DNA from 4 places in the Halomonas sp. KM072 genome. Region 4 is predicted to be linked to each of the others. Evidence: predicted binding sites of a transcription regulator. Region 4 holds the regulator's gene; each other region holds the start of a gene.
The links. Region 4 encodes PhoB, which activates phosphate uptake and scavenging genes when phosphate is short. Its sites were predicted from a motif close to TGTCATANNNNTGTCANA; they were not measured.
Positions count from the first base shown of each region.

Region 1: a site for PhoB is predicted at 2,004-2,021, ahead of RVM26_RS14020 (PhoX family protein). Genes of this name have one in related genera too.
Region 2: a site for PhoB is predicted at 716-733, ahead of RVM26_RS17255 (bifunctional metallophosphatase/5'-nucleotidase). Genes of this name have one in related genera too.
Region 3: a site for PhoB is predicted at 1,181-1,198, ahead of RVM26_RS02900 (DUF6482 family protein). Genes of this name have one in related genera too.

Region 1 is NZ_CP136132.1:2,963,101-2,966,417, forward strand. It holds gene RVM26_RS14020 (PhoX family protein) at 1-1,935, opposite strand, end outside; gene RVM26_RS14025 (Lrp/AsnC family transcriptional regulator) at 2,070-2,576, opposite strand; gene RVM26_RS14030 (aminocyclopropane-1-carboxylate deaminase) at 2,784-3,317, shown strand, end outside.
Region 2 is NZ_CP136132.1:3,620,306-3,623,622, forward strand. It holds gene RVM26_RS17250 (glycosyltransferase family 4 protein) at 1-668, opposite strand, end outside; gene RVM26_RS17255 (bifunctional metallophosphatase/5'-nucleotidase) at 845-2,476, shown strand; gene RVM26_RS17260 (sn-glycerol-3-phosphate import ATP-binding protein UgpC) at 2,507-3,317, opposite strand, start outside.
Region 3 is NZ_CP136132.1:615,661-618,977, forward strand. It holds gene RVM26_RS02890 (replicative DNA helicase) at 1-689, shown strand, start outside; gene RVM26_RS02895 (hypothetical protein) at 816-1,109, shown strand; gene RVM26_RS02900 (DUF6482 family protein) at 1,250-1,552, shown strand; gene hemH (ferrochelatase) at 1,793-2,878, shown strand; gene RVM26_RS02910 (putative monovalent cation/H+ antiporter subunit A) at 3,078-3,317, shown strand, end outside.
Region 4 is NZ_CP136132.1:3,201,854-3,205,170, reverse strand. It holds gene RVM26_RS15170 (chorismate--pyruvate lyase family protein) at 1-382, shown strand, start outside; gene ubiA (4-hydroxybenzoate octaprenyltransferase) at 420-1,310, shown strand; gene phoB (phosphate regulon transcriptional regulator PhoB) at 1,407-2,096, shown strand; gene phoR (phosphate regulon sensor histidine kinase PhoR) at 2,099-3,317, shown strand, end outside.

The DNA of each region.
Region 1 (3,317 bases), 240 kb from region 4:
GTTCGGACCCACCGCAAAGCGCTTGAGCTGCTGTTGGTTGCTGCTGTTAATCACCGGGCCGGTGCCGCGAATGTCGTCCAGCCCGTTGGGCACCACCGCCAAAAGCTGATCGTTGGTATGCTCGGTAACACCTTCGTAGCCGTTGTCGGTTTGAATCCACAGAATACCTTGGCCACCGTCGCGCTCATCGAACCACAGGCCATCGGGGCTGGCAAACTGGTTCATCTCGTTTAACCCTGAGTGGTTATCCACATCGTCGGCCGCCGCGCCGAACACGAAGACCTCCCAGGTAAAGGCGTTGGGCAACCGGCTCTCCCGCCAACGGATCACATGCCCGGCTTCATTATTGGCACGGGGGTTCGCGGCGTTCACGGGCGCCGTTGCGAAACCTACTCCCGGCTCGGCCAGCTCGCTGCCATCGTTCGTGAAGGTCGCATCGCTGCCCTCTTCGCTGCGCTGGGAGTTATTGGTGAGCGTCAGGTATACCTCACCGGAGGCCGGGTCCACCGTGGCCCATTCGGGGCGGTCCATTGGCGTTGCGCCCATGAGGTCGGCCGCATCGCAGGTATTGATGATGATGCCTGCCAGGTCGTTCTCGGCTAGGCCAAGTGCGGCAGCCAGCGTGCGACCAGCCTGAGTTTTGGCACTCGGTGTGAGCGGCAGCCACTCGCCGCTACCATCAGCATGGAAGCGCGCCACGTACAGCGTGCCGTTATCCATATATTTACTGCCAATGGCGAGACGGTCGTACTCCGCGCCGGGACGGTTGGCATCGGCGGGATCCCAGGCGGCATCAGAGACGTATTTGTAGACGTATTCGTTGCGGGCATCGTGGCCTGAATAGTAAACGATCGGCTTGCCCGCTTCTAACTTGCCCAACCAGCACCCTTCATGACGAAAACGCCCCAGCGCCGTGCGTTTCACCGCGCGAGCACCGCTATAGGGGTCGACTTCGACCTGGTAGCCGAAGGTACGCGCTTCGTTGCGGTAGTCATCTTCGGCACGCTCACCGCGCGGAGTGATATCAAAGCGCTCGAACTCGCCGTTCTGCTCTGTCGCGTCGCCTGCCGAGGTATCCCAACCGTAGCGGCTTTTATCGGTGGGAATACCGATGCGTGCATCGTCTGGGAAGCGCTCGCCACGGTTGACGAAGATATCGGGCCAGTTCTCTTCACAGGCGATATAGGTGCCCCAGGGGGTCACGCCGTTACCACAGTTGTTGTTAGTACCTCGGGTTTGCGTGCCGTCAGGGGAGAATTGGGTTTTCACATAGTCGCTACCGGCCACGGGGCCGGCAAGGTCCATCACCGTGGCGCTGGTGAAGCGGCGGTTATAGGGAGAGTCGGTCACGTGCGACCACTGCCCGCTGGCGTTTTTTTCAACCTCCACGAGGGTGACGCCATGGGCGTTGATTTCGGTGCGCGACTCTTCCGCCGGGCGTTTGCCTCCCGCATTGGTAGGGCCACCCTGGGGCGCCCATAGCGCATCCTGCTCGATATACTCATTGTTGAGCGCTAGCACGAAACGCCGCGACGCGCTGTCGACATCCAAGGCGAATCCGGCCATACCATCGTGGTTCATGCCAACGCTATCGGCCTGGCGCTCGGCGGTCATGTGTAGATCGGGCTGCCACTCTGCGGATGGGGTGAGCGGCGTGCCCCAGGGCACCAGCACCTGGGCCACATAGCCTTCCGGTACCACCACCGCATCGGTGCGAGAACCACGCACCGCTTCAAATGCGAGAGTCAGCGGCGTCTTGGCCTGCTCGCCTGCTAGCGCTTGGGCTGCGCCGCCAAACCCCAACATCGACGACGCCGCCAGCCCCAGGCCGCCCCGCATCACATCGCGCCGAGAGACGTGCTTTGCCAGTACCTCGGCAAATGGCTGGTTATGGCTGTGGTTAAACAGGCGGTGATCTTCGATTGCCTTGCTCATGGTACTCCCCTCGTCATCATTAGCCCGTACGAACTACGTGTTGTTTTCGAGGGAGAGTATTAGGTAAAGATGAAAGATGTATGACGCAATCACGACGGTTTATTGACGACCGAGCATGCCGTGGGCCATTAGGACTAAATCGGTACCTTGTGGGTCGACACCACCTCCCGCAGCCCCATGAACGAACGAATCTGACGCACGCCGGGCAGGTAGAGTAACTGCTCGGCGTGTAGCCGGTTGAAGCTTTGGCTGTCCCTGGTGCGCACCAGCATGAAGTAGTCGAACTCCCCCGTAACCACGTGGCACTCCATGCAGCCCGACACTTTTTGAGCCGCCGCCTCGAACGCCGCGAAGGATTCTGGCGTCGAGCGGTCCAGCACCACGCCAATCAACACCACCATGCCGGCCTGCAGGGGCTCCGGGTTCAGGTGGGCCACGATTCGGCTGATCACCCCGTCCCGCTTGAGCTTTTCGACACGCCGCAAACAGGCCGCAGGGCTGAGGTTCACCTGCTCGGCCAGCGCCACATTGGAAAGCGTCGCATCCTCCTGAAGCAGCTTGAGAATACGCTTGTCGATACGATCCAGCTCACCGCCCATGGCATGGGGCTCCGAGGCCCCTCCCGCTCGCTTGGCACTCATTATTGTTTACTCAAATAACGAATTTACGAATTAATCGAACCTACAAACGCAATCAGACAATTCATTATTGTTTATAACCCCCTTATTTCGCAACCCGCCTGGACACACATACGCCTACTATAAACCTCAGTGAGCACGCCAACGTTCCAACCACCGTTACCCAGCGATCCTTGTCTATCGCGTTGACTGCCAATGCAGGAGCTTGCCATGAACCTTGAACGCTACCCCCGTTATCCACTGACGTTCGGCCCCTCCCCGATCACACCTCTCAAACGGCTGAGCGCCCATCTGGGCGGCGAGGTCGAGCTGTATGCCAAGCGCGAGGACTGCAACAGCGGCCTGGCCTTCGGCGGCAACAAGACCCGCAAACTGGAGTACCTCATTCCCGAAGCGCTGGAGCAGGGCTGCGATACGCTGGTGTCGATTGGCGGAATCCAGTCCAACCAGACGCGTCAGGTGGCTGCCGTCGCGGCGCACCTGGGCATGAAGTGCGTCCTCGTGCAGGAGAACTGGGTGAACTACTCCGATGCGGTGTATGACCGGGTCGGCAATATCGAGATGTCGCGCATCATGGGGGCCGACGTTCGCCTGGACGCCGCCGGTTTCGATATCGGCATTCGCCCTAGCTGGGAGCAGGCCATGGAGGATGTGCGCCAGCAGGGCGGCAAGCCGTTCCCCATTCCCGCGGGCTGTTCCGAACATCCCTACGGCGGTTTGGGCTTCGTCGGCTTTGCCGAAGAG
Region 2 (3,317 bases), 420 kb from region 4:
AGCGTTTCCTGCAGGAGCGAAAGGTTCTTCTCGGGTGCCAGGCGCCCCACGTACAGGGCCACCGGTTGATGCTCGCTGACGCCCCACTGCTGACGCAGCGCGAGGTCGCGGTGGGCGGGCGAAAAGCGCTCGCCGTCGATACCTCGGGCAAGCACCTGCACGTCTTTGATGCCATCTTGGCGCAGCGCCACGGCTTGCTGCTGGGTAGGCACCAGGGTGAGGGTGCAGCCATTGTGGAAATAGCGCAAATAGCGTCGTGTCGCTTTGGTCAGCCAGGCAACACCATGATCTTGGCAATAGTGGTCGAAGTTGGTATGCCAACCGGCCACCAGCGGCAATTCCAGGCGCTGGGCTGCCTGGCGGGCCGCCCAGCCCAAGGGGCCTTGGGTTGCCAGATAGACGACGTTCGGGCGGTACTGCTGCCAAAAGCGCTGAAGCTTCCCAGGGCGGGCAAAGCCTACCTGAACGTCGGTATAGTTAGGCAGCGCAAACCGCTTGACCTGAAGTTCCTGGGTGGCGCACGCGGCGCTGCCAGGTTGACGCGGCGCCGGGCGTATCACGTCCACTGTGATACCCAGCAACAGCAGTTCACGACACAGCCGGTTCAGCGTGTGCGCGACGCCGTTGATTTCCGGTGACCATGTTTCGCTGACGATACAGAGTCGCATGAGCGATTCATCCCTTTATCACGTTTAGCGCCATGGTGAGGCCCAACAGTGACACCGAGGCGACAGCCAGGTGAACAAGCGATGACACGCAATGTGCCCTGTCTTGTGCAGCAGTAAGCAAGTATCGTTACATATACCAGGAAAGTGACTTGACCCTGACGAAAGGAACCCAGTCCATGACCTCACGACACTTTGTTACTCCATGCGCCATTGCGGGTGCACTCATGATCTCGTCATCGGCCGTGATGGCCGACGAGACCTTTACCCTGACGATCTATCACACCAACGACCTGCATGGCCGCACGGATGCTTACCCGGCCCTGGTGGCCACCTTGAACGAGGCCCGGGAGGCCTATGGCGAGGGGTTGCTGCTGGATGCGGGGGATATCTTCTCCGGGACGCTCTACTTCAACGAATTTCAGGGCCAGGACGCGCTGACCTTCATGAACCTGATGGGCTACGACGCGTTCGTGCCGGGAAATCATGAGTTCGACCTGGGTGACCCTGAGACCGGTCATCAGGCGTTGGCGGCGTTCTTTGCAGGGGCAGACTTCCCCATTTTAGGCGCCAACCTGGACTTTTCGGCGTCTCCCGAGTTTGCCGAGCGCCTCGGGGAGAGCATCACGGCCGACCCCCAGGCGGGGTATCTCTATGACGGCATGATCCTCGAACATCAGGGTGAGCGTATCGGGATCTTCGGATTGAGCACCCAGGATAGCGACGCCATCTCCAGCCCGGGCCAGGTCACCATTGGTGAGTATCGTCAGGCGGCCGAAGCTATGGTCGAGGCGCTCGAAGCGCAGGGAGTCAACAAGATCATCGCGCTCACGCATCTGGGCTACGACAGCGACCCCCGCGTCGGTAACGACCTGCTGCTGGCAGAGCAGGTCGAGGGGATCGACGTCATCATCGGGGGGCATAGCCATACGCGGGTCGCCCCGCCTGCGCTGCTGACCGAGCACTGGCCAGCGCCCACCGTGGTAGGGCAGGCGGGTGAGTATGGCCAGCATCTGGGGGTCATGCAGGTGATCTTCGATGCCGATGGCGTGGTCCAGGAGGTCAGCGGTGAGCTGCTGGCCACCGACGAGCGCACGCCGGATGCGGCTGCGCTGGAGCTTTTAGCACCGTATACCGAGGCCATCGAAGCACTGCGTGACGAACAGGTAGGTGCGAAGGCGATTCTGGCGCTGCCCAACCCTCGTCATGGCCAGGGTGATGCGCTGAGCGTACGCGCCAACGAAACGGCGCTGGGCAACCTGATTGCCGACGGTCAGCTCCATGCAGCGCGCAAGGTGGTACCGGACACCCTCATGGCGCTACAGAACAGCGGCGGTATTCGTGAAGCGCTGCCCCAAGGGGATATCACCGTGGGTGACCTGATCGCCGTGCAGCCGTTCGGTAACCGTTTGACGCTGCTGGAAGTCACTGGTGCCGAGCTGCTGGAAACCTTCGAAATTGCGCTGACCAATGCGCCGGACGAAAGCGGTGGCTTCCTGCAGGTGTCCGAAGGCACGCGGCTCACCTACGACAGCCGTCAACCCGCAGGCGCGCGTCTCATCAGCCTGGAGGTGAACCGCGAAGGTGCCATGCAGGCGATCGATCCGGACAAGACCTATACCGTGGCTACCAACAACTTCACGGCGGCGGGTGGCGATGGCCACACGGCACTGGGGGCGGCCCACGACGATGGCCGCCATACCATCGTGGGCCATACCGACTGGGAGATGTTGCGTGATCATGTGGTGTCTCGTGGCGAGGTGTTCTATCAGCCCGAGGGTCGCATTGTGGATATTGCCCAGGACGAATAGTCACTTCATCGCCCTGGGCAAGCGGCAGGCTCAGCCGGTGCGCTGCCCGGTGGTGGCATTGAACGGGTGCAGGGCACCGGCGGTGACGTACAGGTTGAGCGTCTCGCCCTCCTGAACGGGGGGCTGGCCTGCGGTTTTCAGTACCGTAGGCTGTTGGCGGTCGGCCAGATGCACGTACAGGTGGCTTTCGGCCCCGGCTGCTTCGTACAGCATCAGCGTGGCTCGTAGCGCGATATGCGGCTCGGCAGGCGGTGTCAGCAGCATGTCATCCGGGCGAATACCCAGGGTGTCCGTGCCTTCCGGCAGCTGGCTCAGTATCCCTTGGTGGTCCTGAGGGGTCAGATACGCCAACGGCAGGATGTTCATGGCAGGGGAGCCGATGAACTGCGCCACGAACAGCGTGGCAGGGCGCGTGTAGATCTCCATGGGCGTGCCCACCTGCTCGATATTGCCTGCGTTCAGCACCACCAGGCGGTCGCCCAGGGTCATCGCTTCGAGCTGGTCGTGGGTGACGTACAGGCTGGTGGTCTTCAGGCGACGCTGCAGCTGCTTGATCTCGACGCGCATCTGCACCCGCAGCTTGGCATCCAGGTTGGAGAGCGGCTCGTCGAACAGGAAGGCCGAGGGCTCGCGTACCAGCGCGCGTCCCATGGCCACGCGCTGGCGCTGGCCACCTGAAAGCTTGCGCGGTTTGCGCTCCAGGTACTCCTCGATTTCCAGCATTTTGGCGGCGGCGCGCACGCGCTGGTCGATGTCATGCTTCTTGAAACCGCGGTTCTTCAAGCCGTAGGCCAGGTTGTTGTAGACCGTCATGTGAGGGTAGAGCGCATAGTTCTGGAAC
Region 3 (3,317 bases), 1.3 Mb from region 4:
TCCGCCATGTCGTGTCAGGAGAGGGGAGTGGTTGGTATACCGCTGACGTATCGGGAAGCGATCAACAGCAGCGCTTTGCACAGAAAATTGGGGCTTTTGGGCATCAGGTGGCGTCGTTAGCACCGCTGAAAGCGGCATCCGTCGTGGCGAACACCAATATCGATACCTTGCCCCAGGAGGTGTTCGAGCATGTCAAACAGGCCATGCTTGCTAAAGGCGTGAGTCATCGGAAAATGGCTGCAATGCGTGGCATATCTTATGGTGGCTCGTCCCATTTTAGCTTTGCTCCTTCCCGGGAAGCCCTTGGCAGCTATGCAGATGCGCTGGGCGATGTGGCTTTGACACAGATTGCCTCCAGCGATCTCTTTTGGGACCAAATCGTCGAGATACGCCCTTGCGGTGAAGAAGAGGTCTTCGATTTGACCGTCCCCGGTGACGCGTGCTGGCTAGCGGATGGCATCGTGAGCCATAACTCGGGCGCGATCGAGCAGGACGCAGACGTCATTGCCTTCGTATATCGCGACGAAGTGTATAACCGCGATAACCCGGACAACCAGGGTCTGGCCGAACTGATCATTGGTAAGCAGCGTAATGGTCCCATCGGGACGGTACACATGGCCTTCATAGGCAAATACACGCGCTTCGAAGACCTGGCGCCGGATGGTTACGGTGAAGCCTTCGGCGATTGACTTGAGGCTGAGGGGGGAGCACGTATAATGCGCTCCCCGTTGGCTGAGTCGTCTGGGTAACCCTCACTGGAAGGGCGGGATGAGAAGCGTGGGTCAATCGCATTGGTAGATAGACAGGAGTAACGCATGGCAGGTGGTTTTAGGCGCGGTAACCGTAAGCGGCTTCCCAAGCTGGAAGGTCGGGGTGAGCTCCAGTCGTTAGAGCGTGAAGGTCCCTTCAAAGAGTGGTTGGGGATGCCCGATCTCTACCGCTACCACTTGGTAGTGGAAGGGGAGCAGTACAGCTACCAGACAGAAGATGCGGAATTACCTGTCGCCATTGGCGACAAGGTCGTGTTCCGTTACAAGGAAACCAAAGGGGGCAACTGGATCGATCGCAACTCGCTTGGCAAGGCCATCGACCCCTCGGAATATCAGTAATACGACACACATCTTGACGTTTCGGTCAGGAACTCTTTTCTGTTATTGCCGTCTTAGGGGGATAGTGCCAAGGTAATACGATTGTCATGGGGCAAAGGCATGCTGTGCTCCATGGCGATGACCAATAACAGGAGGGAACCATGGAACTTAAAGAGCTTAAACAGTTCGTCGAACGTCATGACAATTTTGAAATCCGGGTAATCACGCATTCGGGCAGCCGTTTCTATCAGGTCGAGCTCGAAGACGTCGAGGGTGAGCGTCATATGCTGACCCAGCGTGGCAAGCCTATGCTGTTTCGAGCGCTGGACGATGTGTACCTCGAACTCAAGCGGGCCGGTATCCACCGGGCTTACCTCGTTCAGCACGTGCCTCAGGATGAAGTCATTGGTCGCGACGCCCACTACAGCACGCCGCTGACCTCGCGTATGCCGCTGGTATTCTGACGCCCAGGCATCACTGATTGTGCGAGCGTGACCCGCATTTTTCCCACCATTGGCCCAGCCGAATTCGGCGACGGGCAAAGAACCGATAGCCTGCATCCAATGAGCAGCAAAGGCTTGGACATGGGTTGGTCTACAGTTATACAAATTATGTTGATAGTATAACTTTATCCCACGTCCTTGCTGAAAAGTGATAAGATTTAGGCCATTGTGAATGATCGACAGCCCCCAGGAGTAAGTGAGATGGCCGACAGCGCTGTAAAGGATCAACCAGGTGAAGGGCGCTTGGCCCACGCGCCAAGCAGTCATCCTCCGGTTGCCCCCGCCAAGGTGGGCGTGGTGCTGGCCAATCTGGGGACTCCCGATGCGACTGACTACTGGTCCATGCGGCGCTATCTCAACGAATTCCTGTCGGATAAGCGGGTCGTGGACTATGCGGGTTGGAAATGGCAGCCGCTGCTGCAGCTCATCATTCTGACCAAGCGCCCCTTTACGTCGGGCCATGCCTACAAAAGCATCTGGAACACCGAAAAAGACGAGAGCCCGCTGCTGACCATTACCCGTGCACAAACGGAAAAGATGACCGCCCGGCTGAAAGCGCTGTATGGCGACAGTGTCGAGGTCGATTTCTGCATGCGCTATGGCAACCCTTCCACGGAAAGCGTGCTGAATCGCATGAAAGAGAAGGGCTGCGAACGCATCGTATTCTTCCCGCTCTACCCGCAGTACGGCTCGCCTACCACGGCTACCGCCAACGATCAGGCCTTTCGCACACTGATGAAGATGAAGTGGCAGCCCTACCTGCGCACGGTACCGGCCTACTTTGAACACCCGGCTTACATCCAGGCGCTGGCCAACTCGGTGCAAGAGGCGTACGACGGCTTTGAAAGCCGTCCCACCAAGCTCGTGGCCAGCTACCACGGTGTGCCGGAACGCTATCTGATGGAAGGCGACCCCTACCACTGCCAGTGCCAGAAAACCACGCGCTTGATGCGTGAGCGTCTGGGGTTGAGCAAGGAGGAGGTCGATACCGCCTTCCAGTCACAGTTTGGCCCGGAAAAGTGGGTAGGCCCGCAAACCGTCGACCATGTGGCCGAGCTGGCCAGGCAGGGCCACAAGCACATTGCCATTCTGTCACCTGCCTTCTCCTCCGACTGTGTGGAAACGCTCGAAGAGATCAAGGAGGAGATTCACGACAGTTTCATGGAGGCCGGTGGCGAGACATTCAGCTATATTCCTTGCCTGAATGATCGCGATGACCATATCGATGCCCTGTTGGCCGTGGTCAACAATGAGCTGTTGGGCTGGTTGCCCGTGCCCGCTCAGTAAGATTTCTGCTCGCACTGACGCCGCTTTGGCCACTGGCCGAGCGGCTTTTTTATGCCAGCGAGGTGGCTGGAGTTTTTCGAAGGGCTGGTATAAGGTTTGTGCATATAAAAACACATTTATTCAACGTTTAAGCGGCACATGTCGTACCATGCGCCGCTCACGTGAATAGTTTGCGCTTATTTTAGGGAGAGAACGCCGGATGCAATTTGCCGTTTTAATAGGCTTCGTGCTGGCAGCTTCGTCACCGCTGCTCAACCTCTGGTGTAGGGAACGAACCAGTCTGGTGCTTGCGCTGTTTCCAGCGCTGATGGCCGCGTGGCTGATTGGCCAAGCGCCGGTGGTGCTGAGTGAAGGGCCGCAACTGCTGGAGTGGGCGTGGGTGCCCTCGCTGGGGATCAGCCTGAGTTTTTTGCTGGATGGCCTGTCGCTGCTGTTTGGC
Region 4 (3,317 bases):
CCTGCCGTTTCAGGACGAAGCCATGGCGCTGGGCATCGCTCCACGTCGCCACGCCTGGCTACGCGAGGTGGCGCTGTGCATCGACGGCACCCCCTGGGTGGTGGCGCGATCGGTGGCACCGCTGGAGCAGCTGCAGGGCAAAGGCCTGGGGGCCTTGGGCGAGCGTTCGCTGGGCAGCTGGTTGTTTCAGCAGCCGGACCTGGTGCGCGGGCCGTTGCAGGCTACGGCGTCGCTCCCGCGCTTCACGGCGTGGGGTGCCCCCGCCAAGGGGCGTAGCCAGTGGGGGCGTCGCTCGGTGTTTCAGCACGCGGGACTGTCGCTGCTGGTTCAAGAGTATTTTTTATCGACCATGGCCGATGCGCTGAGCCTGCCCTCGCGCTAGGCTATTCTGGAGTTTCTTTCACGAGGTAAGCATGAGCATGGACCGTTCTCTATTGCGGCCAACGGGTTGGGCCCGGCTGGCAGACTTTCTTCAGCTGATGCGCCTGGATCGGCCCATTGGTACCTGGCTGCTCATGTGGCCGACGCTCTGGGCGCTGTGGGTGGCTGCAGAAGGGGTGCCGGGTCGCTCCGTGCTGATCATCTTCATTGCCGGTGTCTACGTGATGCGGGCTGCGGGCTGCGTGGTGAACGACTATGCCGACCGCCATGTGGATGGCCACGTCAAGCGTACTCGCCAGCGCCCCATGGCCACGGGACGCATCAGCGAAACCGAAGCCCAGCTGCTGTTCGTGGCGCTGGTCGCCGCTGCCTTCATTTTGGTGCTGCTGACTAACTGGTTCACCGTGCTGCTGTCGGTGGGCGGCGTGCTGCTGGCTTTCGTGTATCCGTTCATGAAGCGCTACACCCACTTCCCGCAGGTGGTGCTGGGCGCGGCCTTTTCCTGGGCCATTCCCATGGCGTTTGGCGCGGTATTGGGCCACGTGCCTCTGGAAGCCTGGCTGCTGTTCAGTGCCAACCTGCTGTGGACCGTTGCCTACGATACCCAGTACGCCATGGTCGACCGTGACGATGATCTGAAAATCGGTATCAAGTCGACCGCCGTGCTGTTTGGCCGTGCTGACCGGCTGATCATCGGAGTGCTGCAGGCAAGCGTGCTGGCCCTGCTGAGCTGGGTCGCGCTGCGCGTTGGGCTAGGGGGCTTTTTCTGGCTGGGGTTGCTGGGCATGGCGGCGACGTTCGTGTACCAGCAGTGGCTGATCGTCGGGCGCGATCGAGACCGCTGTTTTCAGGCCTTCCTGAACAACCACTGGTCGGGTCTGCTGGTCTTTGCAGGTATTGCCTTGAGCTGGTGGCCGGTAGCGGGCTAAATTGACTGGGTGTCATGGAACTGTCATCAAGTCATGGTGTTATCGTCACACGCATGTCATTGAACCTTCCTGAATAGAGCACCGTGAGGCCCTGGAATGACCGCCAAGACCGTACTGATCGTCGATGATGAGGCGCCGATCCGCGAAATGATCGCCGTGGCGCTGGAGATGGCTGACTATCGCGTGCTTGAAGCGGACAACGCCCAGGATGCCCACGCCATGGTCGTCGACCACCAGCCTGACTTGTTGCTGCTGGACTGGATGATGCCGGGCACCAGCGGCATCGAGCTGGCCCGTCGGCTGAAGCGCGAAGAAGCCACCGCCGAGCTGCCGATCATCATGCTGACGGCCAAGGGCGAAGAGGACAACAAGATCCAGGGCCTGGAAGCGGGTGCCGACGACTATATCACCAAGCCCTTTTCCCCCCGTGAGCTGGTGGCCCGCCTGAAGGCCGTGCTGCGCCGTGCCACGCCGCGTGGCGTGGAAGACCCCATCGAAATCAATGGTCTGCTGTTGGACCCGGTGAGCCACCGGGTCAGCGCCCATGGCAAGGCGCTGGAAATGGGGCCTACCGAGTATCGTCTGCTGCAGTTTTTCATGACCCATCAGGAGCGCGCCTACACGCGCAGCCAATTGCTTGACCAGGTATGGGGTGGCAACGTCTACGTGGAAGAGCGCACGGTGGACGTGCATATTCGTCGTCTTCGTAAAGCGCTGGGCGAGCCTCATCAAAATCTGATTCAAACGGTGCGCGGTACTGGGTACCGGTTCTCTGCGCGAGTGTAAGCGTGCGCCTGTGGAGCCGTGAGATCTGGCGCATCATCTGGCTGGCCCTGTTGGGCCTCTGCCTGGGATGGCTGGTGGATTACCCTGGCGCCGGGCTGGCGGCGGGGCTGCTGTTTTGTCTGGTCTATCATCTGCGCCAGTTTCGAGCGCTCTTCCTTTGGCTGACGCTTCACCCCCACGATGAGCCCCCGGCGGCGAAGGGCATGTGGGGGGAGCTGTTCGACCGCCTCTATCGCTACCAGAAAAGCCAGCGCATTACCCAAAGTCGTTTACGGGCGACGCTGGCGAGAATCCAGGAGTCCTCCGAAGCCATGCGCGATAGCGTGGTGATGCTGGACCGCCACGGCGACCTGGAGTGGTGGAACAGCGCGGCCACCGACATGCTGGGGCTGCAAACCGCCCACGATCGTGGCCAGCACATCACCAACCTGCTGCGCGACCCTCGCTTCATCAGCTACTTCAATGCCCGCGACTACAGCGAGCCGCTGACGCTGACCTCGCCGATCGACGAGCGGCGCATCCTCCAGTATCAGATCACCCTCTACGGCGATGACGAGCGGCTGGTCATGGCCCGTGATATCACGCGCTTGCATCGCCTGGAGCAGATGCGGCGTGACTTCGTCGCCAACGTCTCCCATGAACTGCGCACTCCGCTGACCGTGCTGTCGGGCTATCTGGAAACCTACGGCGACCTCAAGGAGCTGCTGCCTCCCCGCCTGGGTAAAGGGATCGTACAGATGGAGGAGCAGACGCGACGAATGCAGAATCTGGTCAACGACCTGCTGCTGCTGTCACGGCTGGAAATCGACCAGGGAGGCGATGATCACCAGACGCTGGCCGTAGGCCCCATGCTCGACAGCATTCGCCGAGACGCCCTGGCGCTCTCCAGGCAGCAGCACAGTGTGCAGGTCATTCTGGAGAGCGACGCTGGCTTGATCGGCAGCGAGCAGGAGCTGCGCAGCGCCATTTCCAATCTAGCCTTCAATGCCGTGCGCTATACCCCAGAAGGCAGTCAGATCACGTTGCGCTGGTCGGTGGCCGCCAACGGCAGCGGGTGTATCGAGGTCGAGGATGATGGCGATGGCATTGATCCGGTGCATATCCCCCGCCTGACCGAGCGCTTCTATCGAGTGGATAAAGGGCGTAGTACGGCAACAGGAGGGACGGGTCTGGGCCTGGCCATCGTGAAGCACGTGCTGCTGCGCCACGAGGCCCAGCTCA